4 regions of the Bacillus sp. JJ1122 genome follow, and region 2 is predicted to be linked to each of the others. Evidence: riboswitches for the same ligand, from Rfam matches in the RefSeq annotation. Region 2 holds a riboswitch; each other region holds the start of a gene.
The links. A riboswitch is a leader RNA that binds a small molecule or an ion and turns the genes downstream of it on or off. The one in region 2 is predicted to bind S-adenosylmethionine.
Positions count from the first base shown of each region.

Region 1 (7,393 bases), on a different contig from region 2:
AGTCAGAACGGCGGTAGGCTCATCGAGAATGATGATGTCGGCCCCCTGATAAAGAACCTTTAATATTTCGATCCTTTGCTGTTCGCCTACTGAGCATTCTTCCGCTTTACGTGATGGAGTTACGGCAATTCTATGTTTTTCCGCCAGCTGCCGGACTGACTCAGCCGCTCTATTCCTGTTAAAAAACCCAAGGCTACCCGGCTCGCGTCCGATGACGATATTCTCTGCAACCGTGAAATCAGGGTAGAGCATAAAATGCTGATGTACCATCCCGATACCATGCGCCATTCCGTCCTGAGGCCCGTTAATCTTTATATTTCTACCATCGAGTAGAATTTCTCCACTCGTCGGCTGCTCGAGACCAAACAGCATGCGCATCAAAGTGGTTTTACCAGCCCCATTTTCTCCAACAATCGCCAGCACTTCGCCCTTCTTCAGCCTGATGGATACTCCGTCGTTGGCAAGGAAATCACCATATTTCTTGGTCATCTGTTTCATTTCTAAGCGGTAGGTCATTGCCTTCCCTCCCCGGTACAAATGGAAACCGACTACAAACGCAGCCGGTTTCATGTTTAGTTTTAGTGAAGCATGGGGACGCTTCTCCTGCTTCCTGTTTTGGAAGCCGGAAAACCGTCCATCTGCTTTTAGTTGTTTAATGGATTTTTAATTTCTCTTTTACCTGAAATGATTTCTTCGTGAAGAGCTTTGACCTTTTCGATTACTTCTTGGCCGATAAAGGCATTCAAAGGTGTTTTGCTTTCATGTGTTACATAAGTCAGGCCAACACCCTTATCCTTCAGTCCATATTCAACAGTTCCAGCCTTAAAGGATCCCTCTGCGAAAGCTTTTACCGTTTCAAAAGCTGCTGCGTCAGTTCCCTTCAGCTGAGAAAGCACGACATGCTCTGGATCGACGTCTGTTCGGTCAACGTCCTGACCTGCAGTGTAGAAGCCTTTTTCTTTCGCTGCTTCAAACACACCAAGGTCTCCGACAGCAGCTGCACCAGCAATGAAGTCTGCTCCTCTTGAAGCCTGAAGGAATGCAAGCTCCTTCGCTTTCGCCGGGTCCGTAAAGCTTCCGACATAGTTCACCAGGAATTCTGCATGAGGATTTGTTTCCTTTAATCCTTCTTCAAAAGCTACTGTCCATTTTTTCAATAGCGGGATGTCCATTGCTGCAACCATTCCGACTTTATCCGTTTTCGTTGAAAGACCAGCCGCTGCACCAAGCAGGTATGCTGCCTCATACTCACGGAAGTTGACGCTTTGTACGTTTGGCAGGTCAACCACTGTATCGATAATCGCAAACTTGCGGTCCGGGTTCTCAGCCGCCACCTTCTTCAACGCATCCTCTGATTCGAAGGATGAAGTAATGATCAAGTCATAGTTTTCTGCAACCGCAACACGAAGGTTTTCCTCAATTGCAGAGTGGTCAGTTGATTCAATTGTTTTTACTTCGATCCCAAATTCTTTAGCTGCTTTTTTCGCGCCTTCATCCATTTGCTGGAAGAAAGGGTTGACTCCGATTTTTTCAGGTAAAACAAGAGCGATTCTCTTTTTATTCTCTTTGCCTTCCGAATCACCTTTCCCAGATGACTCCTCCGCTCCACATCCTGTTACGAGTAAAACCGATAATAATGCAAACAACGCCAAAAACTTTTTCATGATGTACCCCCTAGATTATTGTTCGTCAATTACAAATATATTGTTACTAGATTACTTGATTATAATTATAAAAACAACTAAAAACGTACAATAATTTAAATTAATTAGTTATCGTTCGTCTTTTTGTTAGTTTCTCTCTCAAATAAAAAACCTCTTCCACATAAAAAAGGAAGAGGTAAAAAATTCAGCACTCTTCCTCATCTACCAGAACAAAATTGTTCTGCAGGATTTGGCACCATTCTATTTTAAAAATAGCGGTTGCCGGGCGTCATAGGGCCAGTCCCTCTGCCTCTCTTGATAAGGAATTTATATGTAATTATTTTTCAACTTTAGTAACATACAGATATAATAAACTTAAAATTCATTATAAACAAATATTTTCAAATAGCAAGATAAATAATATAAAAACTGTGTTACCCTCTTTTAAAACAATACGTCACTTTTAAAAGAATTAGATATAAATTTATTGATTGATTAATCGTATTCCTTTTCCTTCAATATCGATGTGACAATATGAAGTGAATTCCACTCCCCACCCGACAACTTATAAATTGGGTATTTTTTCGGAAAGAGCTTTTCGCAGATTACCTCTGCTTGATTTCCTTCTTTGTGTAAGATTAATACTTGCTGCTGTATGGACAATAAATAATCAAGTTTCCGTATTAGGGCTTCTCTGCCATTTTCAACAAACCCTGCATGATTACAAAAAACATCCTGGAAATCATACATCATTACCTTTTCTAATGATTGAATAATTTGCGGGATACTTTCCTCTGCTAATGCGACTTTTGTTTTCTCGCTTACAAATAAATCCCCTGTAAACAATTGACCTGTTTCCCGGTTTAAAAACGCTTTATGATCATGGGCATGTCCAGGGGTATCGATCACATCCCAGCCCGCATTTCTGGATGAGAATGTTTTGGGCATTGCTTGAGCATGAAATGGCTTTCTTCTTCCCCAAAACAGCTGACGGTATATTGGATAATCCGCCTTCTGTCCACAATACTCAATTGATTTTTCATCTAAAAAAATGGGAAGATTCCTGGTTTTCTCAATATAGGCCGCGCAGCCTGTATGGTCTTCATGAAAATGGGTGATCATGACTTGATCAAAATCCGCTACATCAATAAATGATTCAAAAAATGTATGTAAGGATTGTGCGCCCGTATCAATTAAAACTCCATCAACTAAATAACTGTATACATTTAAGGAAACACTTTGGAATCTAACTTGTCCATTTACATAGGAAACACCATTTTTCTCGCCTAAAGTTGATTTTTTCTTTAAAAGCATTCCCTTCACTCCCCTTCTAATACACCAAAATATACCATACTTAATCTGATTCTTGTTAGAAATTTATTGGTGTTGAATTTCCATGAAATTTTTATGCATGATTAAAATAGCGGCCCATTATATCTTGTTGAGTTTTTGTTTTCCCAGCTTCTTCTTGAGCATTCTTCTCCCTTTGGTCATCCATGTGTGATAGACTATTCTTTATTCAATCTATTCGTATACAAATAATGGAGATTTTGTTTTTTTGGGGGGATTGAGCATGTATAAAAGTGGTCTAGTTCTAGAAGGCGGTGGCATGCGCGGAGTCTATACTGCCGGTGTTTTGGATTATTTTTTGGAAAAAGAATTATTCTTTCCGTATATTATAGGCGTGTCGGCTGGTGCGTGCCAGGGATCGTCCTACGTATCGAGGCAGCATGGACGTAATCGACAGGTTACCATCGATTATGTGAGACATCCCGAATACATTTCCTACCGTAACCTGTTCCTGAAAAAGGAATTGTTCGGAATGGATTTTATTTTTGACAGGCTTCCTAATGAGCTTGTTCCCTTTGACTTTACCACCTTTAATAGCTCAACAGACAAGTTCCTCATTGGAACAACGGATTGCATGACAGGAGAACCAGTTTACTTTGACAAGAATGACTATCAGGAGGATGTTCTCAAGCTGATCAGAGCCTCCAGCACCCTTCCTTTTATGGCTCCAGCAATTGAATTCCAAGGGAGGACGCTGATGGACGGTGGGATTGCTGACCCGATTCCTATCAGGAAAGCACTAAGTGATAAAGTTGAAAAAAATGTGATTGTCTTAACCAAACCAAAAGGATACAGGAAAAAGAAGTCCTCCTTCTCATGGGTGCCAAGATATGCTTTTAAGCACTATCCTGGTTTGGTTTCAGCTTTAACCACCCGGTATCAACTTTACAACGAGACTCTCGACTTTATCGAGGAGCTAGAAGAAAAGGAAGAGCTTCTGGTCATAAGGCCATCAATTAGCATGAATATCGGCAGGGCAGAACGCAATCCAGTCAAACTCACTCATCTGTACGAGCTCGGCTATAATGATGCTATTAATGGTTATGAACGAATCGCGGAGTGGCTGAAAAATAATGATCGATTAATTCATACCCTATAATACTAAAAGAAGCAGCAATTTATTGTGGCGAGTTCTGTTACCACTCACAAATTTAATATATGTCCGGCAAATAGACCATCGAAATGTAATTAAATTTGTTGGTCTATTTTTTTATGTAGAGGCGAGAAGATTTTGCCAAAAATCTTATTTTTTGTTATAGAATTTTCATATCATTTTGCATACTAATAGATACTTATATAAGCATGCAAATTACGGTACATTTTAACCCGCAACATTGCTAAAAATTATTAGAAGGATTTTGTTTTTGTAATATGGTCATCTTAAATTTAAGCAACCCTATAGTTTAAGTACATTTGTTCACAAACTTTAGTTTATTACGGAATGCTGCCCCTTTAGCTCAATAAGAAATTCAACAAAAAAGGTGGCTAATTCTTCCTGGATCAACGCACCCGTTAGTTCAAGTAGAAATTGCTTCTTTATTACTGAGTTTCTCTTCTATCAGCCGTGTATTCTAATACGAAATAAAGGATGTACATTGAAATAAAGTAAACCACTGCCGAATAGATTATATTCCATTCACCATAATGTAAAACTCTAATATAAATTGCATACAATTCAAGTAATACAAGAATGCATGTCCATCCCAAGATATATATAAATTTCTTAATTGCATTAGATTTTTGGGGAAAATAATTGAAAATAATTAGCAGTACAGCAATTTCACCAAGGGCTACAGATAGGTATAACCATTCTATTTGTTCTTTATCGAAATACCAGTAAAGTTTATACTTTAAATCAAGATATAAATCAGTTACAAAATTCATTAACAATCCAAACTGTATTGTAGCTAGTAACTCGTGCCTAGTTCTTTTTCTGGGCATTTTTAGGGCAATTAAAAGAACTAATATAACTGTCGCGATAAATAGCTTAACCAAGGGGAACACCTCGTTTTTAAAAAAACAACTATTTCAACCTTATTATTCTTTTTTATTCGATGAATTACTCTTCTTAAACTACCCTTCTCCGGTAGTTGAACAAAAAAAGCCTTACTTCTTTCCTGAAGTAAAGCCCCAGTTTGTTAAAGTGTTGTTACTTAACTAATCTTCGAATTTCCTAAGTATAACCACCTTCATTAGAGATAACCTATCTTAAGGAGGTGCTAGATATGGGTCGAAAATTTGAAATAAACCTTATAAAATTGCTTTACTTTTTTGGTATTAGTTCCTTTATTTACATAATTAAAAAACCACTTGCCAAGGACTGGCTCCTTGTCTTCTTTATAAAAAGTTATTATGCATCATTGGTCGATAAACTGGTTGTAAATAAAGGTTTTGTTAAATACCCCACCAGATTTCCAAAACAAGTTAAAACAAGTGTGGTGTTTGATTACATTTTATTTCCAATTACATGTGTCCTTTATAATCAACAGACCAAGGATTCTGGCATCCTTCAGTGCCTTTTAAAAGTTCTGTATTTCAGTGTGCCAATGACTATTACTGAGCTATGGCTAGAAAAAAATACACAGCTTGTTAAATATAAAAAGGGGTGGAATTGTAAAACCACTTTTTATTCACTTTCTTTTTCCTTTTTATTGGTCAGATTTTCAATGACTGTTATAAGACATCTCTTCAATAATAAATACGATCTTTCTTAGATTGAGGTTCTTAATCAACAATAAGAGTAAAAAGGAGGAAGTCTTCTTCCTTTCATATTATAAGTTCAACCAGATATTGCTGGTTGAACATTTTTTTGATACTAGAAAAAAGACCCCCGCAGCAATCATCCTCAGCCATCTCAATAAGTGAATTTCCCCATTTAAGATTATTAACCAATTTTAAAAAAACATTAAAGAATGTTTCCCTTCTATTTTGGAACAATACAATTGATTGTATTAAAGAATAAGGAGGTTAATTAGATATGGATAAGCAAATATTAGCCGATCATGAATCATTGGATTTGCATGAAGTCATAAATTTCAAAACCCTCTGCTTAGCGAAATCAAAACTAATGCAAGGTCTGGCATTTGATCAAGATTTGAGAGCATTAATGCAAAAAGATGTTGAACAATCTATGCAAGCCCTTAAAGAATTACAGGCAATTTATCAACGTGCACCTTTTGAAACTCCTGTTCCTCAAAACCGGCCAACACCAATAATAAATTGAAAAGGAGGCAAATTCATTGAATAATGACTATTTAGACCCTATAAACTCGCTACACGTACCAGAGCTAGCAGATACCACGTTTGCGATGGATTTACTCCTTCGTGCCAAAGAAGGTGTCCGCAATATTGCTGTCGCATTAACGGAGACCGCATCACCTGATCTTAGAGCCCTCTTACGAAAACAGTTAATGCAAGGGATTTCAATGCACCAAGAAATTACAGAACTAATGATTAATAAAAAATGGTTCCATCCATACGAACTAAGTGAACAGTATAAACTAGATCAACTCTCTGCTAACAATACATTGATGATTGGAAAAATGAATCTGTTTCCTGTTGAGACCAATAGAAAAGGTATGTTTGACCGGACACCTGATGATCACTAACACTGGAGGCTGTAACCAATGAAGGCAGTAACGTATCAAGGTATTAAAAATGTTGTAGTCAAAGACGTTCCAGATCCAAAAATTGAAAAACCAGATGATATGATTATTAAAGTAACAAGTACAGCTATATGTGGGTCTGATTTACATTTAATTCATGGCATGATTCCTAACCTGCAAGAAAACTATGTTATTGGCCATGAACCAATGGGAATCGTCGAAGAAGTTGGTCCAGGTGTGACTAAGGTGAAAAAGGGAGATCGAGTCATTATCCCTTTTAATATAGCATGCGGTGAATGCATTTATTGTAAAAACCATTTAGAAAGCCAATGTGATAATTCGAATGATAATGGTGATATGGGTGCCTATTTCGGATACTCAGGTACGACTGGGGGCTATCCAGGCGGGCAAGCTGAATATTTACGTGTTCCCTTTGCAAATTTCACTCACTTTAAGATTCCTGAAACCTGTGAAGAACCAGATGAAAAATTAGCCGTTATCGCTGACGCGATGACTACTGGTTTTTGGAGTGTTGACAATGCAGGCGTAAAGGCCGGAGATACAGTTATTGTATTAGGCTGTGGACCGGTTGGTCTTTTTGCTCAAAAATTCTGTTGGCTAAAAGGTGCAAAACGTGTCATTGCTGTAGACTATGTCAATTATCGCCTTCAGCACGCCAAACGTACCAACAAAGTAGAAATTGTTAACTTTGAAGACCATGAGAATGTAGGAAGTTACTTGAAGGAAATCACCAAAGGCGGGGCTGATGTAGTCATTGATGCAGTTGGAATGGAC
Region 1 covers NZ_JBALQL010000043.1:44,045-51,437, forward strand. The annotation lists gene V7201_RS21350 (ABC transporter ATP-binding protein) at 1-516, opposite strand, end outside; gene V7201_RS21355 (BMP family protein) at 645-1,664, opposite strand; SAM riboswitch class I at 1,859-1,968, opposite strand; gene V7201_RS21360 (MBL fold metallo-hydrolase) at 2,139-2,957, opposite strand; gene V7201_RS21365 (patatin-like phospholipase family protein) at 3,217-4,092, shown strand; gene V7201_RS21370 (CBO0543 family protein) at 4,533-4,988, opposite strand; gene V7201_RS21375 (CBO0543 family protein) at 5,219-5,707, shown strand; gene V7201_RS21380 (spore gernimation protein GerQ) at 5,971-6,216, shown strand; gene V7201_RS21385 (spore coat protein) at 6,233-6,601, shown strand; gene V7201_RS21390 (zinc-dependent alcohol dehydrogenase) at 6,620-7,393, shown strand, end outside.
Region 1: it holds a riboswitch for S-adenosylmethionine, as region 2 does, so the genes downstream of both, V7201_RS21355 (BMP family protein) here and V7201_RS19380 (LLM class flavin-dependent oxidoreductase) in region 2, are expected to answer to the same signal.

Region 2 (7,393 bases):
CAGATACAATAAATCTAGATTTTATCAAACTGTCAATCGTTCTCTTTTCTCTTCGACGAGGGGCATGACATCTTTCGCGAAACGCTCCATTTCCTCTAACTGAGGTGAGAATTGGAGAAGAAGCAATCCTAGTCCAGCCTCTTCATACTGTAAAATTCGTTCTGCAATCTGCTCTGGTGTGCCCACCAAGTTTGGTCGCAAACCACGATTGGAAACGGAATAATCCTGAAGCTGGATCTGTTGTTCGAGCTGAGATTTGCTCGTGAAATCCTTAAATCCTGCGTAGGCGCTCGATTCCTTCACATATGTGATTCGCTCCAATTCACCCAGCGCTTCTTCCTCGGTATCCCGGCAAATGACATAGGCCGCCATTCCGAACTCTGACAGTTCTGCATTCCCCGTAGCAGCTCTGCGAATTTTCATATCGGTAATTTTCCGCTGAATTTCCTCAACCGTACCTCCATGCATCACATAAGCATCGCATTTCTCAACAATCGTCTGTTTTCCCTTCTCGCTTTCTCCGCCCGCGTACTAAAATCGGATTGGGACGCTGAACCGGTTTTGGAAATAGCTGTGTATCTTTCAGTTGATAAAATTTTCCCTCATACGAAAAACTGTATCCGCTCCAAAGTCCCTTTAAAACATCGATGAATTCCGTGGTCCTTTCATATCTCTCATCATGCTCGGTGAAAATACCTCCGTACTGGCGTGCTTCTTCTTCCCACCAGGCAGAAACGACATTCAGAGTGAAACGTCCGTTGCTAATCTGGTCTATATTTGCGGCCATCTTTGCAGTGATAGCCGGATTGTGAAAGCCAGGACGGACAGCAGCCATAATTTCTTTTTTTCCGTAACAGAAGCAAGTGCGGCAGCTGTTGTCCAGGCTTCAAGTGAATCATGCTCGGGTCCTTTAATATCATTTAAGTACAGCTCAGCGATTAATGATGTAGAATAACCCAATTGCTCTGCTGATTTGATCACCGTCTTAGCATATTCAAAAGTCGGTGGCATCTTTTCGTCTTCAACATTCCTTAACCATCCGCCAAAAATTGGCAGCCAAAATCCATACTTCATTCCTAATCTCTCCTATGCTCATTTAATCTCGACTTTACCAACCTGTTAAGTTGGTATTATTTTAAAAAGATAGAGACTTAACAAAGTCTCTCAAAAACAAAAGCTCCCTTCACTAAGAAGAGAGCTGTTAAAAACTCTCTCCTTATCTTTCGAACAAAAAGTTCGCAGGAATTGGCACAGTGTTCTAATGAACCTGTTGCCGAGGTTTCGCAGGGCCTTTCCCTCCACCTCTCTTGATAAGAAGACAATATGTATTAAATTTTAGTTCAATAAAGTGATAATATTCTAAATTTAAATAAAAGTCAATTCGTATACCGAAATATTTTACAATATTATAAGGAGTGCTCAAGCATAAACCGGTTCACACGCTCTGCTGCTTCTGTCAGTCTCTCCGGAGGCTGTACCATCGCGATACGAACATAGCCCTCGCCTTGTTTGCCGAAAGCGTCACCAGGGACGACTGCAATTCCTTCCTGTTCAATCAATTCGAAAGCAAAATCACGGGATTTCCATCCGGCAGGTATTTTCGCCCAGACAAACATCGTTGCTGGGGAATTAGCGACCTGCCACCCGCTATTTCTTAATCCGGAAACTAAGGCATCCCTACGAGCTTCATATTGCCTTACCTGGTCCTGCAGAAACGAATAATCAGAAGTCAAGGCAGCAACTGCTGCCATCTGGATCGGATAAAAGATCCCATAGTCGATATGTGATTTAAAAGAAGCCAAGATATCAATGACTTGTGGATTGCCTACCACATAGCCAATTCGGCAGCCTGCCATATTAAACGTTTTCGAGAGCGAATTGAACTCTACACCCACTTCCTTAGCACCAGGCACTGACATGAAACTGATTTGCGGGTTTCCATCATAGATAAGCTCAGAATATGCAAAATCATGCACAACCAGGATATTATGCAGCTTGGCAAACTGGATAACCTCTTCGAAAAAGCTATGGTCAGCAAGCGCAGTAACAGGATTTCCCGGGTAGCTTAAAACCATCATTTTCGTCTTATGTAAAACGTTTTCTGGAATTTCATTAAGTTTAGGGAGAAATTTATTCTCTTCAAGCAGTGGCATTGGATGGATGAGCCCGCCAGCAATCGTTACACTAGCTTCATAGATTGGGTACCCGGGATCCGGCACAAGTACATAATCACCTGGATCAATGATCGCTGTGGCAAGATGAGCAAGTCCATCCTGAGAACCCATAAGCTGCAGGACTTCATTTTTATCATCCAGTTCAACACCATAACGCTGCTGATAAAAATACTTAACTGCCTCATTGAATTCACTGATCCCTTTCAATGTATACCCGTATCTTCCAGGATCCTTCGAATATTCAACCAGGGTATCAACTACAAATGAGGGTGGCGGGAAATCCGGGCTCCCGATGCTAAGATCGATCACATCTTTCCCTTTCAAAACAGCAGCCTGCTTTCGATCTACCACCTCCTGAAAGATGCTGGAAGTCATTTTTCTAATTTTTTCTGATCCGTAGAGATTCATGGACATTCCCCTTTACTGTGAATTTGCGTCATGTTGCTGTTCTTTGAGAATTCTAATTTTTTAAAATATAAATTCGATTATAACAGTCTCACATTTACAGTTCCAGAATCTTTTTTTATTCTTCTGAATTTTTGACTTAATAAAGTCCTCTGCCCATGCCACTCTTTTAATAGGTTTTCAAAAAGGCATGCGATGATCATCTTATTGCAATGGTAGGTTCCAAGCTTATATTAATGGTAAAATGAAAAAAATGTTAAATATTTAGAAGGAGTGAAAATAATTATGGATACTCAAATTACTACAAAAATGAAAATTTCAAAGCCCGCTCATGAGGTATATGAAGCATTTGTAAACCCTGTAAAGATGGCTAATTTCTGGTTTTCATCCGGAACAGGAAGAATGGAACCAGGAAAGACGATAATCTGGAGGTATGATGAATACAATGCAGAAGGTTCCGTCCATGTGTTGGAGGTCGAAGAAAATAAGAAAATCGTGTTTTCATGGGGAGCAGAAAATCAAGAAACAATTGTTACAATCACACTGAAAGAGATGGACGATACGAGTACCATTGTTGAAGTGATCGAATCTGGTTTGATAGCAGATGATCCTGAAATAGTAAATAAAATGATCCAGCAAAAAGAAGGTTGGGTCTATATGCTAACTTGTTTAAAAGGATATTTGGAAAATGGCATGAGTAATTTAAGAGCATCATTGGTGCATTAAGAAGGAAAATGACTAGGGTATTACTTCTTGGCAATACAAAGAGAAAATAATACCCTTTTTGTGACACCTTTTTGCGTTACGATAACAAATCAAAATCAATTGACTTTCTAAATAAATGTTTCATAGGATACTGCATATTCCTTAAAACCATTTCTCGCGTATAATTTTTTCGCATGATCATTCCATGAATAGGCATGTAATTTAATTCTATTAATCCCTTTATCTTTCATCCAATTTACCGTCTCGTCTAATAGTCTTTGTCCCAGACCATGTCCTCTAGCGGCATCCTCCAAAAATAGTTCATCAAAAAGACCCATCCTGCCTGTTCCATTATCTGCTGCTTCATTTTCTTCAAAAATTCTGCCTAAGGCATATCCAACGGGTGTTCCTTCTAATTCTGCAATTAAGATTAGCGTATCGTCATTTCTACTATTAAATGTTTCATATGCATTCTGTTTTATTGTATTAATAACGCTTTCATAATTATCGTATGTACATTCGTTTGAATGGTTATTTCGATTGAAGTTGCTTAATTTAACTGCATACTCGATAAAAATATCTCTGTCACTATCTACGGCTTGCCTGATCTCTACTTTCATTCACTTTCCTCCGTTTTAAGCTAGTTCGTTACTTCTCAGGATTTTCCTATACAATGATTTCCCAAATTATGTTTTATTAAGATCTCTAGTATGACACTCATCCTGATGGCTACAATTCCATTTTAATGGATTTAGAGATTAAATGTAAAAAAATGAGCCGTTGAACAGCTCATTTTTTTACAGGGATGCTATACGACTCAGCAACTATTTCGAGATGATTTTATCAATAATCCCGTATTCAAGGGCTTCCTGTGCACTCATGAAATAATCACGGTCCGTGTCTTTCGCAATTTTTTCAATGTGCTGCCCTGTTCGATCAGAGATGATGGAGTTTATATGCTCACGAAGCTTGAGAATTCTCCGTGCCGAGATTTCGATTTCTGTGGCCTGCCCCCTAGCTCCGCCAAGCGGCTGATGAATCATGATTTCACTGTTTGGCAGGGCGTATCGCTTTCCCTTTGTACCTGCGAGCAAAAGCATCGCTCCAAATGAGGCTGCCATTCCAATGCAAATCGTACTGATATCAGGCTTGATATATTCCATCGTATCAAAGATGGCGAATCCAGCTGAAGTTGAACCTCCAGGACTGTTGATATAAATCGAAATATCCTTTTCAGGATTATCCGCTTCAAGGAATAACAGCTGAGCGATGACACTGTTCGCTACCTGATCATTAATTTCATCACCAAGCATGATGATGCGGTCTTTTAAAAGTCGAGAATAAATGTCGTAAGACCTTTCTCCCCTGTTTGACTGCTCGATAACATATGGAATTGTACCCATGATATTTCCTCCCTTTTCTGATTAGGCTGCCATTTTGAAAGAAGAGAGAGCAGAACTTGAATGCATGACCATAGCCATTTTTGGAGCAGCAAAAAGAGATGGGATTTCACGTATATTTTCTAACAGGACCTCAGGATCTTGTGCTTGAAGAGATTCGCTCAACAGGCTTGAAAGGAGCTTTTCTTCCCCTTCATCCTGTAACGAGTCCACATCACGAAGAGTTCCTTCTTTTTCAAGCCGTTTTCTCGCACGATGCAGCGATCCTTTAACTGCCATTTCAGTCATCCCCAGCAAACCTGCAATCTCCGCTGATTGAAATCGGAATGCTTCCTTAAGGATGAAAATAACTGACTGCTTAGGTGTCATTTTTTCCATTAACAGCTCAACCGTTTCTGCCGCGCTGTTCTGTTTGAAAGCAGCCTCTTGCCCTGAAAAATCTTCTGGAATCCCTGGTACCTCATGCTTCCGCTTTCTAATCGTGTCCACCCAGTGATGGTAAGCAATTTTTTTCAGCAAGGCAGAATTAATTTGGGATGATTCATAGTGCTTAATTGCCTTAATGATCGTTTCTTGAAACAGATCATCTCCATCCCAGCCATTTTGAGCCAGGAATTGACAATACTGCTGCAGGCGGGGATAAAACTGAGTTATCTCGCTGTTTCCCCTTGTCTCCTCCTGTATATCAACGGCCTCCAAACGCTTTTTGGTTTGCATTCTGTTCACTCCTTTAAACCTCTCTGATCCTTAAACGAATGAAGGGAGAGAAAAAGATACGCCCTGAAAAATTTTTTTCAAATAACAAGAAAAAGTTATAATCCTACTTCCTTTTCAAGCATTATATGAGAAAATACACAGATTTGATGTTATGTATAATTTTTACCTCATTCACATTGCTGAGCTGTTTATTAGATTGCCCGAACCACTTTACCACTCTAAAGCACTGGGGGTCTGACCCCCAGCGCGGTGGTGTGCTAAAGGACTTCTTTTTTCTTTTGTTCTTTGTCCAATGCTTCATCCTGATTTACCTTGGATTTTTTAAATGTCCAATTAACAAGGAAGATCCCTATAAAAATGAGTGTTCCTCCGGCGTAGACATACCAATTCACCACTTCATCAAGAAGCATCCAGCCTGTGAGGACACCGAAAAAAGGTGCAAGGAATAGAAATGCACTTGTCTTTCCAGGGTCTCCTTCGTTGATTAGGTAAAACCATATCGCAAATTGAACAATCGACGCCATAATGGCGAGCCATAAGATAATCGATACCGACATTAGATTAATAGACAGCTTGGGTGCTTCAATTGTTATTCCCATTATTAATAAAATGCTGCCGCCAAATAGCATCTGATAAGCCGTTAACACCCAGACATTAAATTGGCTGCCCCATTGTTTGATCAGTATCGTCGCAATCGACCAGGATACTGCTGCACCTAACCCAAGGAGCGTGCCAGAAGTCAGCTGCAGATGAAATCCCAATGTGACAAAAACGCCAATAAAGCCGATAATCGCACCTAGCCATTGCATGAATCTGTAACGTATTCCCAGAAACGCTGTACCCATAATGACAACAATCAGTGGATTGCTAAAAGTGAGAATGGAAGACTCTCCAGCGGTTATTGTTCGTAAGCTTAGAAAAATGCATCCCATTACACCAGTTGTTTGGAACATACCAATTATGAATACCTTTGCCCACTCAGTAAAATTTACTGGCAGCTGTTTTTTCCTGACCAGCACTGACATAATCAAACCAGCCAAAGTGAATCTTAAGCCGACCAGCAATAACGGGGATACATATGTTAAGCCGATTTTTCCCACGGTAAAAGAAGATCCCATAAGAAAGGTCGTTACTACAACAAGGACTCCAAAAAGTACTGGATGAATGGTCCTGTTAAAACTAGAATCTGACAATGTAAAATCCCCTCCCTAACTCGTTGTCAGTATCTCTCTATATTCTTCTTTTTGCAAAAGATATCCTTTATTAGGGAGAGATTCGGAAGCTAGATCATTAAAGACCGTGCTCATTCCCCTTTAGAATTCTTCATTTCGAAACGCTTTTATTTGAGTCTTTAAAGAGGCATACACTCCAACTGCTGCGTTTCCGTAGAAAAACCCCATGAATATACCTGCCCAAAGATTATTTGGATGAGCAATGAAAATGGAGATGATAAATCCTATTAGATTAGCCAGCGCCGGAACTAATGGTTTACGGATATGCATTAAGATTTTAAGAAGCTGAGTCGCTAAAATGATTACTGGCACCGCTACAACTGCATCCCAAAAATTTGTATGGATAATAGGAAATGCTTCCATTATTGCACCTCAACCTTGTTGTTATTTTACTAAGTGATGAGCCTTGAAGCACCATGATCTCTTATTGCATCGCTTCACTTATTTTATTATGTGCTTTTCTATGAAAAATCTTCTCTATTCATAAAAAAAGACATTCCCAAAAAGGAAATGCCTTTTAAAAAACATATGGATATTACATTAACCACTTAGAAGTATTCCAAACTGAAGAGGAAAAATGCAGGAAGCACGAGCCACGAATGAAATCCCGTACTACATGTTCCATCCATGAACACTATAATTCTAACTTTAATCGATCGCTTCCACCCGGTTTTCCTGCTCCTGGAATAGTTCCAATAATGGAATAATGAAACCATCAAATTTATCAACATCATTAAGAGATATCCATGAAACGGCAAGT
Region 2 covers NZ_JBALQL010000036.1:3,025-10,417, reverse strand. The annotation lists partial or broken gene V7201_RS19380 (LLM class flavin-dependent oxidoreductase) at 25-1,074, opposite strand; SAM riboswitch class I at 1,214-1,317, opposite strand; gene V7201_RS19375 (LL-diaminopimelate aminotransferase) at 1,407-2,582, opposite strand; gene V7201_RS19370 (SRPBCC family protein) at 2,865-3,305, shown strand; gene V7201_RS19365 (GNAT family N-acetyltransferase) at 3,413-3,904, opposite strand; gene clpP (ATP-dependent Clp endopeptidase proteolytic subunit ClpP) at 4,109-4,687, opposite strand; gene V7201_RS19355 (sigma-70 family RNA polymerase sigma factor) at 4,709-5,401, opposite strand; gene V7201_RS19350 (DMT family transporter) at 5,659-6,567, opposite strand; gene V7201_RS19345 (hypothetical protein) at 6,715-6,996, opposite strand; gene V7201_RS19340 (NUDIX hydrolase) at 7,282-7,393, opposite strand, start outside.

Region 3 (7,393 bases), on a different contig from region 2:
TGCTCCCCACGTCCAACCATAACCATCTTCGTATCACCGTACGAACCGTCACCAACAAGATTCGTCACGTTTTCAGAGATTGTGTTGCCATCGTTCATCAATCCAAGAGCCCACTCGATGCGAGCATCTCTTCCTGCTTTTCCGCGGCGGTTTACATAAGTTGTAAGTCCAGCAGCCAGAGTATCAACTGCGCCATACTGGATTTTAGCGTTTTGGCCAGCAATTGCTTCTGTCACAATGTTAACTAAGCCGTTCACTTTTCCAGTAGTTGAGATATAGTTTTCAACGTATGTTACAGAACTGTTGTCTTCAGCAACAACAAGAACGTGGTTGAACAGGTTTGCTTCTGCATCATCATGTAGGAAAATCGCCTGGATCGGGTTCTTGATCTGAACGTTTTTAGGAACATATAAGAATGCTCCGCCGTTAACAAATGCTGCATGAAGAGCTGTCAAACGATTTTCATCAGACTTAACAGCAGACATGAAATATTTCTTCAACAAATCGCTGTATTCACGAGCTGCTGTAAAGATATCGGTAAATACTACGCCTTGCTCCTGCATTTCTTTGGAAAGCTGAAGATAAGCAGGCTTATTATTGCGCTGTACATACAGGCTGTTATCCTTTGCTTCCTGGTCAACTAACGCTTTTACTTCTTCAGGAAGTTCTTCGATGGATGAAAAAACATCACTCTTCACAAGAAGTTTTTCAAATTGTGTGAAATTCCATTTATCAATCTTTGTTTTATCCGGTTTTGGCATTGGAAGATCTTCAGCTTTTTCAAGAGATTGAACGCGAAGTTCTGTCAGCCATGCCGGTTCGCTCATTTCTTTTGAGAAGGAAGTAATGTACTCCTGGTCAAAAGGCCATTTCGTTTCCGTCGTCATTATAAATCCCCCCAACGCTTACGCTTCTTGCCCAACTGTTTCGTCTTCGATGCCTAGTTCTTTTTTAATCCAGTCATATCCTTCTGCTTCTAAGCGCTGTGCAAGCTCAGGTCCGCCAGACTTAACGATGCGGCCCTGCATCATAACGTGCACAAAGTCAGGAGTGATATAGTCAAGAAGACGCTGGTAGTGAGTGATGATCAAGCAGCCGAAATCTTCGCCGCGCATTTCGTTGATTCCTTTAGAAACAACCTTCAATGCATCGATATCAAGACCTGAGTCGATTTCATCAAGAATCGCGATTTTTGGTTCAAGCATCATTAACTGAAGGATTTCGTTACGCTTCTTCTCTCCGCCTGAGAAACCTTCATTAAGGTAACGCTGTGCCATATCTAAATCCATTTCAAGGAATTCCATTTGCTTATCCATTTTGCGGATGAATTTCATTAATGAAATTTCATTTCCTTCACCAAGACGGCTGTTTAGTGCAGAACGCAAGAAGTCAGCATTTGTAACACCACTGATTTCACTTGGGTATTGCATAGCAAGGAACAAACCAGCGCGTGCTCTTTCATCTACTTCCATATCAAGAACGTTCTCGTTATCAAGCGTAACTGAACCGCTTGTTACTTCATATTTAGGGTGTCCCATGATGGAAGAAGATAAAGTAGATTTACCTGTACCATTCGGTCCCATGATCGCGTGAATTTCTCCACCCTTAACTTCAAGGTTAACACCTTTTAATATCTCTTTACCTTCAATCTCAACATGAAGGTCCTTAATTGATAATACAGATCCTGCCATAATAATACCTCCGTCAATATAGAAAAGATTTTAAGCCGACTATTGCGGTCTTTAGCTCTATTCTCATTTTATTCTCATTACAATCTTATAACAAATGAAAAGTGTTAGCAACTCTTTAAGAGTAGAAAGAAATTCTTCGAAATTTGGAGAAATCTCTTGATTTTTGGCTCATGCCTCGTGGAGATGAAACGACCGAGCAAATTCATTTGCTCGCAGCGTTTCATCTCCACGAGGCAGCTTTTCAGCGCCAGCTGAAAAGCTTGTGAAGCGTTAACTTCACAAAATGAGCCAAAAATCCACGCTATCTTTTTTATTTCTTTCCACTCCCCCGTCGCCTGTCAGCAAAGCTGACAGGCGACAATTTCACCGCAACTGTACTCAGCCTTATTCTAACAGAACCATTTTCCATACGTGTTTAATAAGCTCAACCACCTACATCATTTTATTTTTACCGTACAAAAGAAAAAAATGTACTAGCAAGCAGAGCTGCACTTCACAAATAATAAAGAAACCAGTGCGATGATCACACTGGTCCCAAAACATTTATTTCTATTATATATAATCCATCTTACGAGTGGACTCTTCGCTCAAGGTCTGCGACCATCCGTTGGCTCTGGATATAGTCTCTTTCACGCTTCTTCTCAACTTCCATCCTTGCATCATGGTTCGTGCTGTAAACCTCATAACTAATTCCATGGGCTCCATGCATCGCTTTTTCCATTTCACTTGTGTAGTTCAGCTTTAGCGTACTAATTTTGAATCATCCCTTCGGTTTTTCGCTTTGACAGCGATTTTTTTGTTAGTGCAATGTTATCACCTTTTGTTTACCACTATCAAAGCGATTAAAACCGTTAATATTTGGATGTGATGGAATATGGAGGCTTATGAGGTTCTGAGCTCTTTCATTCTTACAATCCTTCAATAATCCTCCCGCTAAGAGCTTATCCTGAAATTCGCGTACTTTTTTTCGTTGATATCACTGTGATTTATTGTTTTTAAGTATTTAGTTCAGCCATTGCTTCCTGTACAAGAGTGACTGCCTGACTCATTGCAGCACCCCCGCCAAATGCCGCCGTTACACCAACTGTCTCTAAAATTTGCTCTTCACTCGCTCCCTGGTCAAGGCAGCCTTTTAGATGATAGATAATGCAGTACTCATCCTGAGAATAAAGAGAGATCCCTAATGCGATCAACTGCTTCTCTTTTTGTGAAAGAGTTCCCTCTTGAAAGCAAACTTCTGTAAAAGCATTATAGTGTTTCGCAAGCTCAGGCATTTTTTGTGTAAAAACGCCAAGACCTTGTTTATATTCATGCAATGCAGCTTCTGTAGAGTTGCGTGGTTCGTAATGATGTTCCATCGTATCCACTCCTATCTTATTTTTTCTCGGTTAGTATGTTAGATTTCGGAGTGGGTTATTCAAACGTTGAGTGCTTCATTTGGCAGCTAAAATAAAAAGCGGAAGCGCCTTACTAGACAAGCGACTCGAGGGGCTAGGCGCTGGAGCTGGATTAAGCAAATCCGGCTTGATTTATCCGCACCTTAAGGATTTTATAATTTCCTAAACAAATAAAAAGCAGGCTGGCCGCCTGCTTTTATCTACATTCATTATTCTTTTACCGGTACGACAGCACCTTTATACTTTTCTAGAATGAAATCCTGGATTTCTTTTGAATGAAGGACTTCGACAAGAGCTTTGATCGCTGGTTTGTCTTTATCGCCTTTGCGGACCGCAATGACGTTTACATAAGGTGAATCACTTTCTTCAATTGCGATAGAATCTTTAATTGGATTCAATCCAGCATCGATCGCGTAGTTAGAGTTGATTAGAACTGCATCGCCTTCACCATTGTTAAAGATTTGTGGAAGCAAGGCTGCTTCGTACTCTGTGTCAAAGTTTAGCTTCTTAGGGTTCTCTGCAATATCGTCTGTTGTCGCTTTTACTTTTTCAACGCCTTCTTTAAGAGTGATCAAGCCCTCTTTTTCAAGCATTGTCAAAATACGTCCATGGTCAGCAACTGAGCTGCTCATAATAATGTGAGCTCCCTTTGGAAGGTCATCAAGACTCTTGTACTTCTTAGAGTATACGCCGATAGGTTCGATATGAATTCCGCCTGCTACTTCAAACTTATAGTTATTCTCAGCCATTTGAGCTTCAAGGTAAGGAATGTGCTGGAAGTAGTTTGCATCAAGTTCTTTTGAATCTAAAGCCTGGTTAGGAACGATATAATCGTTGAATGTTTTGATTTCAAGCTCGTAGCCTTTTTCTTTTAAAAGCGGTTTTGCTACTTCAAGGATTTCTGCGTGAGGCACATTTGACGCACCGACAACGATCTTTTTGCTTTCTTCCTTGCCGCCTTCTGTTTTGTTATCAGAAGTACCGCAAGCAGCCAACGTAACGGATAGTGCTAATGTTATGAATACAATAAGCCATTTTTTCATGTGTAAATCTCCCCTTATCTTTTGTCTAATTTTCTAGTGACGATATCGCCAATGAATTGAATCAAAAATACAATGACCAAAATAATAATCGTTGCCATCAAAGTGACATCATTCCTGCTTCGCTGGAAACCTTCCATATACGCCAGGTTTCCTAATCCTCCCGCTCCGATTACCCCTGCCATCGCCGTGTAACTTACGAGTGCTATGGCAGTCACTGTAATACCGGAAACAAGCGCGGGCATTGATTCAGGGAGGAGAACTTTCCAAATGATTGTTGTCGTCTTCGCTCCCATCGATTTTGCTGCCTCGATTACCCCTTTATCAATTTCACGTAAGCCGATTTCAACCATCCTTGCGTAGAATGGTGCAGATCCGATGATCAATGCCGGCAATGCGGCATTTTCTCCAATCATGGTATTCAGGATGAATTTTGTAAAAGGAATCAGCAATACGATTAAGATGATAAATGGAATTGACCGGAAAATATTAACGAAGGCGCTTAAGACTACATTAACTGGTTTATTCTCCCAGATATTACCCTTCGAAGTCAGAAACAGTAACAAGCCAAGGATTGCTCCAAGTATGAATGTTGCAGCCACAGAAATGGCGCTCATATATAGTGTCTCTCCAGTTGCCTCCCACATTCGATCCCAGTTCACATTAGGAAAGAAATTCTCAGCCATTCGAAACCACCTCCACGCCAACTTCCTGCTTCCCGATAAATTCAATGGCACGCTGCAAATCACTTTCTTCGCCATCTAAATGGATAAAGAGGGTTCCGTATGAACCATTTTGCGTCTGCGATATTTTCCCTTGCAAAATATTGACCATGATCGGGAACTCACGTACCAAGTTAGTGATAAGCGGCTGTTCTGCTCCCTCACCTACAAACGTCAACTGGACTACACGGCCATGTGGATAGAGTGAAAGCAAATGGTCTACTGTTTCCTTTGTCTCTTCCGGTTCCGTAACCTGCTGGACGAATCTTTTCGTGATTGGCTGCTGCGGATTTTTAAACACTTCAAGCACCGGGCCTGTTTCGACTATTTTTCCGCCTTCCATCACAGCTACTCTGTGACAAATTTTCCGAATCACATGCATTTCGTGTGTAATCAGGACAATCGTAAGTCCCAGCCTTTTATTGATATCAACAAGCAAATCCAGTATTTGATCTGTTGTTTCCGGATCAAGTGCTGAAGTTGCTTCGTCTCCTAGCAGCACCTTTGGATTATTTGCAAGAGCCCTTGCAATTCCGACCCGTTGTTTTTGTCCGCCGCTCAGCTGGGCTGGATAAGCATCGCCCCTGCCGTCAAGGCCAACCAGTGAAATGAGCTCTTTTACCCGTATGTCTCTTTCCGATTTGGAAACACCGGCAATTTCGAGCGGGAAAGCAATATTTTCCGCCACTGTCCTTGACCAGAGCAAATTGAAATGCTGAAAAATCATGCTTATTTCCTGACGCGCTTTTCTGAGTTGCGCCCCTTTTATCCTGGATACTTCCCTGCCGGCAACGACAACCGAACCTGATGTAGGGATTTCAAGACCATTCAACATGCGGATCAATGTACTTTTACCGGCCCCGCTGTATCCGATGACCCCGTAAATCTCGCCTTCTTTGACTTCAAGACTTACATCATCGACGGCTTTTACTTCTCCCTTTTTCGAAGCATAAATCTTTTTCGCCTTTTTTATTGTGATCAATCGACTCACCCTCTTTACAACCGAATATCTTTTTTAAAACCGTTAAATTGTCCAGCTTTATCAGTCTAGTTTCCCATTCCCTGAGTAAATTAATTCAAACAACTCACAGGGTCCAAAGACCAATTATGTTCGTAAAATAATAAAAGCCTTTCTGCTAATGAGCAGAAAGGCATAATTGTAGGCTGTATCCTTTCTCTCATCTACCAAAGCAAAACGCTTTGAGTGAATTGGCACCATTTCAATAAGCAAGCTTATTGACGGTTGCCGGGTTTCATAGGGCACTTCCCTCCACCTCTCTTGATAAGAGCACGCTATTCATTTTTTTAATCGGTTTTAAGTTACGAGTGTGATTTTATCACGGAATAAAAAAGGGTGTCAATAAAATTATTCTCAAATATCAAATGGAATGTACTGGAAAATACGTTTTATACTTTTGCTGCAGCAGATGGAACACCCGTCGCTTTTTCGATCGCCTGCTCCAAATCTTCTAAGATATCGTCAATGTTTTCAATGCCGACCGATAGTCTGATCAAGTCCTCGGGTACGCCGGCTGCCTTAAGTCCTTCGGCATCAAGCTGTTGATGTGTTGTGCTTGCCGGATGGATAATCAGGCTTTTCGCATCTCCCACGTTGGCAACATGCGACCATAATTTGACTGAATTGATCAGCTTGGCTCCAGCGTCCCTTCCTCCTTCGATGCCGAAAACGACAACTGCCCCGGCACCCTTAGGAAGATATTGATCGGCAAGCTTTTTATCAGGATGGGCATCATGGCCCGGATAAGCAACCCAGGTGACGGCTGGATGTGACTCAAGGAATTCGACGACCTTCAAGGTATTCGCCACATGTTCCTTCATCCTGACATGCAAGGTTTCAATTCCGAGATTGAATTGGAAAGCACTCTGAGCGCTGATTGATGGCCCCAAGTCTCGAAGGAGCTGCACTCGTGCTTTTACAATAAAAGCGGCAGCACCGATTGCTTCGCTGTAGACCAAGTCATGATAGCTAGAATCTGGCTCATTAAATCCAGGGAATTTAGCTGATTTCCAGTCAAAATTTCCGCCGTCAACGATGATACCTCCTAGAACTGTCCCATTTCCAAGAAGCCATTTTGTAGCTGAGTGGACGACAATATCTGCTCCATGCTCGATTGGCCGGCATAAATATGGAGTGGCGAACGTATTGTCAATGATCAGTGGAACTCCTGCCTCATGGGCAATGTCCGCTACTTCAGCAATATCTAAAACCCGAAGGCTTGGGTTTCCAATCGTCTCAGCAAAAACAGCCTTTGTTTTCGGCGTGATCGCTTTTCTGAAATTCTCAGTGTTCTCAGGATCGACAAAATGAACCTTAATCCCATACTTGGGCAAAGTGACGGCAAAAAGATTATAAGTTCCTCCATAGAGATTGGAAGCCGCCACTATTTCATCCCCAGCCTGAGCAATATTCAAGATGGACATTGTAATTGCTGCCATTCCGCTGGAGACTGCCAGCGCGCCGATGCCACCCTCAAGCAAGGCAACTTTTTCCTCGAGAGCCGTTACTGTCGGGTTATGGATCC
Region 3 covers NZ_JBALQL010000001.1:134,381-141,773, reverse strand. The annotation lists gene sufD (Fe-S cluster assembly protein SufD) at 1-887, opposite strand, end outside; gene sufC (Fe-S cluster assembly ATPase SufC) at 906-1,691, opposite strand; gene V7201_RS00670 (hypothetical protein) at 2,260-2,412, opposite strand; gene V7201_RS00665 (carboxymuconolactone decarboxylase family protein) at 2,687-3,049, opposite strand; gene V7201_RS00660 (MetQ/NlpA family ABC transporter substrate-binding protein) at 3,298-4,131, opposite strand; gene V7201_RS00655 (methionine ABC transporter permease) at 4,146-4,814, opposite strand; gene V7201_RS00650 (methionine ABC transporter ATP-binding protein) at 4,807-5,832, opposite strand; SAM riboswitch class I at 6,026-6,139, opposite strand; gene V7201_RS00645 (O-acetylhomoserine aminocarboxypropyltransferase/cysteine synthase family protein) at 6,258-7,393, opposite strand, start outside.
Region 3: it holds a riboswitch for S-adenosylmethionine, as region 2 does, so the genes downstream of both, V7201_RS00650 (methionine ABC transporter ATP-binding protein) here and V7201_RS19380 (LLM class flavin-dependent oxidoreductase) in region 2, are expected to answer to the same signal.

Region 4 (7,393 bases), on a different contig from region 2:
CAATTTCTCAGAGTAGACCGGTTGAGTAATGAAGTAATCTGCGCCACAATGGATTTTCTTCTCCATTCTTAGTACAGCTTTTTCCAATGAGCGGACATTTGGATTAAACGCAGCCCCGACCGAAAAAGCTCCTTTTTGACCAAGATCCTTACCTGAGTAAGAGAGCCCAGAATTAAACTGTTTGATCATCTCAATCAGTTCAAAGGAGGATAGATCAAATACTGATGAGGCACCCGGAAAGTCACCAACACGTGCAGGATCGCCTGTGATGGCAAGTACGTCATGCAGACCAAGTGTATGTAGACCCATCAGATGGGATTGAAGTCCAATAATGTTACGATCCCGGCAGGTCAAATGCACAAGCGGACGCAAGCCGATATTTTCCTTAACCAAGTGGGCAATGGCTGAATTCGAAATTCTTGGAGAAGCCAGCGAATTATCTGCGAGCGTCAAAGCATCTATGCCTGTTTCTTTTAAAGCCCTGGCCCCTTCAAAAAATCTTGTTGTATCCAGTTTGCGTGGTGAATCAAGCTCGACGATCACAGAGGGCCGTTCCTTCACTATTTGATGAAGTGGGGGAGCGGCTCTTAATATTTCAGTGGATTTAACTTCAACCCTTGCTGCTTTTACTACTACTCTTTTATCAGCAAGAGGCTGCAAACCTTTTAATTCCTCTGAAATAGCCCTGATATGTTCAGGGGTCGTACCGCAGCAGCCCCCGATTAGCCGAACACCTTGCTCGCGGAAGCTATGGGCTGACTTTCGGAAATATTCAGGGTTTCCCTCATAGTGAAACTGACCGTCAGTATAGGCTGGCAGGCCGGCGTTAGGATAAGCAGAAAGGTATGCCTTCTTTGGCAGCTCTACCTGCTCAAGGCTTGCAATCATATGATGAGGGCCGAGCCTGCAGTTCAGGCCAACTATGTCTGCACCTATGTCTTCTAAAGTATTGAAAACCTCCTGAAGAGGAGTCTGATCTTGCATGATGCCTATTTCCTGAAGTGAAACCTGGGCGATGATTGGAAGGTCTGTTTCTTTGCGGGCAATCGCCAGCACCGTTTCGATTTCTTCCATATCATAAAAAGTTTCAAGCAGGATCCCGTCGACGCCTTCGAGAAGCAGACAATAAAGCTGCTCTCTGAAGCTTCGTTTGATTTCCTCAATTGGAATGGCCGACGGTCTTATACCCCGGTTCCCGCCAATCGTACCCAAAACATACGCTTTTTTGTCTGCTGCCTGGCGGGCAAGCCTGACAGCCGCACTGTTGATTTCTTTTACTTGATCCTCGAGGCCATATCTTTCAAGTTTTATATAATTTGCTGCGTACGTATTTGTCTGAATCAGATTTGCACCTGCATCCATGTAAGCCTTATGAATACGAACAATGTCATCAGGATGAGAAACATTCAATTCTTCAATACAGGTACCTGCACCGTAAGAATAAAGAAGGGTGCCAATTGCTCCATCAGCTATTAAAATTTCATTTTCCAATACTTTCAGGAAACTCATCGGATACCCTCCTTGTAAGCTGATTGTTTATTTACTGATAATAATGCCTGCTCGATGTCCTTGATCAAGTCATCTGCATTTTCGAGTCCAACCGATAGCCGCAGCAAGCCCTCGCTGATTCCGCGTTTTTTTCGTTCTTCCTCTGGCATGGCTGCATGAGACATTTTAGCAGGGTAGGAGATGATGGATTCGACTGCTCCAAGGCTGACCGCAAATACTGGCAGGTTTAAATTTTCTATGAACCTTTTTAATTTCTCCGCGTTTTCAAGCTCTAAAGAGAGCACTGCACCTGGGCCTTCAGCCTGATTGCGTTGTACATGATACTGCGGATGCTCAGATAGACCAGGATAATACACGTTTTTGATAGAAGGTTCATTTTTCAAGAATTGAGCGATCTTAACCGCACTATCTTGTGATTGGTTCATCCTCACTGATAATGTTTTGATGCCTCTCATTACCAGCCAGGCATCCTGGACTCCCAGTATTGCTCCAAACGAGTTTTGCAGGGAATAAAGCTTATGTCCGAGATCTTCATTTTTAACAACAGCCAGACCGGCCACGGTATCACTGTGTCCTGATAAAAATTTCGTCGCGCTGTGGAGGACAAGGTCCGCTCCAAGCTCCAATGGTCTTTGTAAATAGGGAGTCATGAAGGTATTGTCGACAAACGTATATGCTCCATGCAACTTAGCTAACTTGCTAATTTCCTGAATGTCAGTTACCTTCAGCAAGGGATTAGATGGTGTTTCTACATATAGTAATCTAGTATTTGGCGTGATCGCCTTTTTGACTGCATCAAGATCTGTCATATCGACAAAAGTATGTTCAATGCCAAAACGATTGAGTACCTGTGTCACCATCCGATAGGATCCGCCATATACATCCTCCGTCACGACAATATGGTCGCCCTTTGAGAATAGAAGAAAGGCCGTCGATATGGCTGCCATACCAGAAGAAAAGGCAAAGCCTCGAGTTCCACCTTCGAGTTCGGCAATGATTTCTTCAAGTGCTTCTCTAGTGGGATTTAGACTCCTGCTGTAATCGTACTTTCCGAAATGGTCTACAGAATGCTGGTGAAAGGTGGAGGCATGCTGGATCGGCACGCTGACTCCTCCGGTAACTGGGTCTACTTTATGCTTATTATGAAGGAGTCTAGTATCAAAGGTGTAACAGTCGGTCATACTTTTGCCTCCTGTTCAGCTCTTTTAAAAGCATTTTCTAGATCAGCCAGTAAATCAACAGCATTCTCAATCCCCACCGAGAAGCGAAGCAGACGATCGCAAACTCCGATTTTTTCACGGATATCAGCTGGGATGTCTGCATGTGTCTGTGTAGCCGGGTAGGTGATAAAGCTTTCAACACCTCCAAGACTTTCTGCAAAGGTGATGGTTGATAAGCTCTGTAAAAACGGATTAACTATTGAAGAGGATTTCACTCTGAAAGAAATCATCCCGCCTCTGCCAGGGTAAAGGACATCAGTGACGGCATCATGTTCTTTTAAATAATCCACCAGTTGAATTGCATTTCGTTCATGACGCTCCATCCTTAATGACAAAGTCTTCATCCCGCGGATCAGCAGCCAGGAATCAAAGGGACTGAGCACAGCGCCGCCTCCATTATGATGAAGGAAAAGCGAATCACATAATTCCTGGCCTTTAGCAACGATCAATCCTGCCAATACATCGTTGTGACCTCCCAGATATTTAGTGGCACTATGGATAACGATATCTGCTCCCAGGGTAATCGGTTTTTGTAAGAGGGGAGTATAGAATGTATTATCGACTATCAATAACAGTCCATTTGCTTTTGCGATGTTTGCGATTGCCTTAATGTCAGCCTGCTCCATCAGAGGATTTGTCGGTGTCTCAACAAATAGAGCCTTCGTTTTTGGATTGATGGCTGAGGCGACTTCTTCCAAATCCGCCATATCGGCATATGTACAATGTAATCCCCACTTTTTGAATCCTTGCTCCAGAAGTCGATAGGTTCCGCCATATAAATCCTTAGATACGACCCACTCATCACCGTTCTGAAAGAGGGAAAGGATCGTCCAGATAGCAGCCATGCCTGAACTGCAGGCAAAACCGCGGTCACCTTCTTCAAGGTCTGCGATTGCTTTTTCAAGAATTTCCCTAGTAGGATTTCCTGTTCGGACATAGTCATATCCACTGGACTGGCCAATTCCTTCATGACGGTAGGCTGTCGTTAAATAAATAGGTGGATTGACTGCACCAGTCGCAGTCTCACTTCTGTTTCCAAGTTGAGCTAGTTTTGTCTCGATTTTCACCATTCATCTCACTCCTGATGTTCTTATTCTTTTAGATAAAATAAAAAAGCCTTCTATAAGAAGAAGACTTTAATGAATACGAGCCATTCTCCTTATCTGCCAAGTTATAAAAACTTGCTGGAATTAGCACCTTTTCAACAAACGTTGATGGTTGCTGAAGCTTCATAGGGCCAGAACCCTCTGCTTCTCTCGATAAGAAATAAATTTATTTAATTGTGAAATTTCTCTAAATATTATATCTTTTATTACCTAATGTCAATATTTAATTAAAGCGTTAAAGCGAAGGAGTGTAATAACAGTTCTCCCACCATTAAGATTCTTGAAAGGGAGGAGGGGAAATCCGCGAAAACTGGAATGACTAAGTAAAAATAAAATGATCGTCGGGTGTAAATACCTGCTAGTATCGTGGACTTGTAAACTTTAAGGTCTCTTTCTGATTTTATGATGAATAAAGATGATTGACACTCTGAAAATTCAAATGGGATGAAAACTGGTAACAAACAAGAGCCAATGGTGAACAGAAAATGCTGATAGGATGAAAACTTGTAACCAACAAGAGCGATTAGTGTCAGGAAATGGTATTAGGATGAAACTGGTCAAATTTTTTATGTGTCGGCTGGAAAAAATCGCGGGTATTTTCCAGTTTGCGGGATTTCGACAAAAATTTTCGGAATAGACTCATTTTCTTGCGGAATTCAAGGTAAAAGTTGCGGGATTTCGACAAATTTTCGCGGAATCTACAGATTCTAACGCCTAATTGGATCCACTCAAGAGTGTTTTGTCTCCGTAGAAGGCATCAAAAAGCATATTAAATCCCCTTGTGGTTGTAATTAGAGCGATTGGTGACATGAAAGTACGAACACGATGAAAAACTAGGTAACCAAAACAGAATATTAATAGGAAGTAAGTGCTCCTAAGATAAAAAAGGTTGTCATACCGTCCGAAAGAGTCATCGATCAACCAAACCTATAACTAGTAAAATAAAAAAACTGACTCAAAGAAGTTTCTCAACTTTTTGAGTCAGTCTCTCAAAATGAAACTCTATTAATTTACACCAACTGCATCAAATGCTTTCTTAACTGAAGTTACTTCAGCAGAAGAAGCACCATAAAGGTCTGTTGCAGCCTGTACAAGTCCAGCTCTTGCTTGGCTGAAGTTAGTTGAAGATGTGAAGTATACTGTGTTAGCACGGTAGAAAATTGCACCTAGCTTGTCCGTACCTACTCCAGTAACTGTTACTCCATAATGTGTTCCACCTTGACTTAGAAGGTAAGCAGCTTTGTTGATGATGCCGCTGTTTGTATGAACTCCACCATTATCGGATGTACCAGTATAACGCTTGGAATAGTGGTCAGGATCACCATATTTAGTTGGGTCACTCATTGAACGAAGAGCATCGCCAGCTGTATTAGGTGTATAGATGTCTTCACCAATCTCAAAATCTGGATTGTTATTTGTATGGAATTCAAGGATTGTACCAAAGATATCAGAAATTGATTCATTTAATGCGCCTGATTCGTTCTGGTAAACGAGATCAGAACTGAAATCTGTTACAGCGTGTGTCAATTCATGTGCTACAACATCAAGACCGCCTGAAAGCGGTACGAAAGTGGTTCCATCTCCATCACCATAAACCATTTGAGCGCCGTTCCAGAAAGCATTATTGTAATTTCTGCTGTAGTGTACAGAAGATTTTAAAGCTGCTCCTTTGTTGTCATAGGAATTGCGGTTAAACACATTCTTATAATAATCATATGTTTTGCCAGCGTAGTAGTGTGCATCAACGGCAGCACCATCATATTTTGCGTTAAGGTTGTTATCGGCATCCACCCATAAAGATCCAGGAGTTGTTTGACGATTTTTTGCATCATACGTGAATACACCGGAACCGCGTGTATTGTCCTGTAGATAATAAGCGCCATTAGAAAGTAAAGTATTCAGTGATTTAGTATCGCCTAGAACTCCGACTCCAGAACCGACTGTGTTCGAGCCTGTAAGAGAAGGATCCGTTTTGCCGGCAGTGTCGATCGCATTGTATTTATTGATAACTTCACCTGTCTCAGCATTGATAAAATACTGGTAGTTTCCTGGTTCAGGGCTTAAGAAATTTAATGTTACATGGTATGCATAAACAGCTTGATCAGCACCAGGGTAGACAACTAACTCAGCAGTTGGATCCTGCTCATAAACAGGGTGGAAGCCTAAATCAGCTTCTGCCAATGCAACAGCCTGCTTTTGAGATTTTTGGTTTGCTTTTTTAACTAGCTTACTGCTAAGCTCTTTGCTTAATGTCCCTGTGAATACTTGAAGTACGCCATTTTCGTCAACTTTGGCAGCCTGTGTTGCTCCCCAAACTGGCACACCATTATATACTTGCTGCAAGCGAACCACATCTCCGCCAAGCTTGTCAGCTTCTTGTGATTTCACAATGAAACTATCTGCAGTTCCTAGCTTATATTTTCCCTTCGAATTCTTAAGATAATCAAGCACAACATCCTTAGCTGCTTTTGCCGAAGGATTTGTCAGCTTTCCGGCAACAAATTCCGGTGAGCCTTGGCTTTTCGTATACTTGTTTGATTGTGCATCTGAAGATGAAGCTGCAAAACCGGTTGCACTTACTAAACCACTTAATGCAAGACTTGCTGTAAGACTTAGAGCTACGACATTCTTCTTCAAATAAATTCCTCCTAAAAATGTAAGATGATATCGTCTAACTAATGTAAATTAGTAGATTAACATATTTATACTTTAATATTCTGAACATTGCAACAAATAGATCGGTTTTTGTCGAACTGATAGGTTGGGAAATTTTTTGAGTAAGTATCACTTATTTTAATATAGTTGAATGAAAATTTGTGAGTTTGATCTAGGCTCTAAACGAATAGGATAATTCTAGGTTTATTAGAAAAAATTGTAATTTTAACAAGAAAAGATAATAAGTAGTATTATTTGAATTAGACAAGTTATTGTCTTCAAGCTGCCTTTTTAGACAAAAATATAGCACAATCTTACACTAAATACCGGCATAGTAGCAGGGTGAATTCTCTTGGGGAAATTTGATATATTAATATAATTTAAAGGGAGGATCGTCAATGAAAAACGTAAAATTTTATACATTAGCGGCATTCATCATCATGGCATATTTATTTTTGCCTGAAAATGCATCAGCTCATAATGGAGGGCTTGACGAGCTTGGTGGTCATTTTCGCAGTGGGGATTGTGCCTATCTACTCCATGAGCCAACCCAAATTGCTAAAAGCGCATCAAATATGGAGGACTTAATCAAGTTAATCATGCAGAACAACAGCAATTCTTGTGCAGAAGAATTAAATGAAAGTAAAGTAGAACTTGAAGGATATAATTTTCCGAAAGCAGGGAGTACAGTACAAAACTCTGAACAGACTAGCAGCACTTCAATTGCGTCCCCATCGATAGGAATACCACAGCTCGGAAAAACATATTCTGCGAAACTAGTGGATTGTATTGATGGTGATACAGCGGTATTTAACGTTAATGGAAAAGATTATAAAACTCGCTTTTTATATATCGATACGCCAGAGAGATCGACCGCAATAGAACCGTTTGGTCCAGAGGCAG
Region 4 covers NZ_JBALQL010000045.1:55,255-62,647, forward strand. The annotation lists gene V7201_RS21830 (bifunctional homocysteine S-methyltransferase/methylenetetrahydrofolate reductase) at 1-1,509, opposite strand, end outside; gene metC (cystathionine beta-lyase) at 1,506-2,690, opposite strand; gene V7201_RS21840 (methionine biosynthesis PLP-dependent protein) at 2,687-3,799, opposite strand; SAM riboswitch class I at 3,886-3,995, opposite strand; gene V7201_RS21845 (M4 family metallopeptidase) at 4,841-6,472, opposite strand; gene V7201_RS21850 (thermonuclease family protein) at 6,889-7,393, shown strand, end outside.
Region 4: it holds a riboswitch for S-adenosylmethionine, as region 2 does, so the genes downstream of both, V7201_RS21840 (methionine biosynthesis PLP-dependent protein) here and V7201_RS19380 (LLM class flavin-dependent oxidoreductase) in region 2, are expected to answer to the same signal.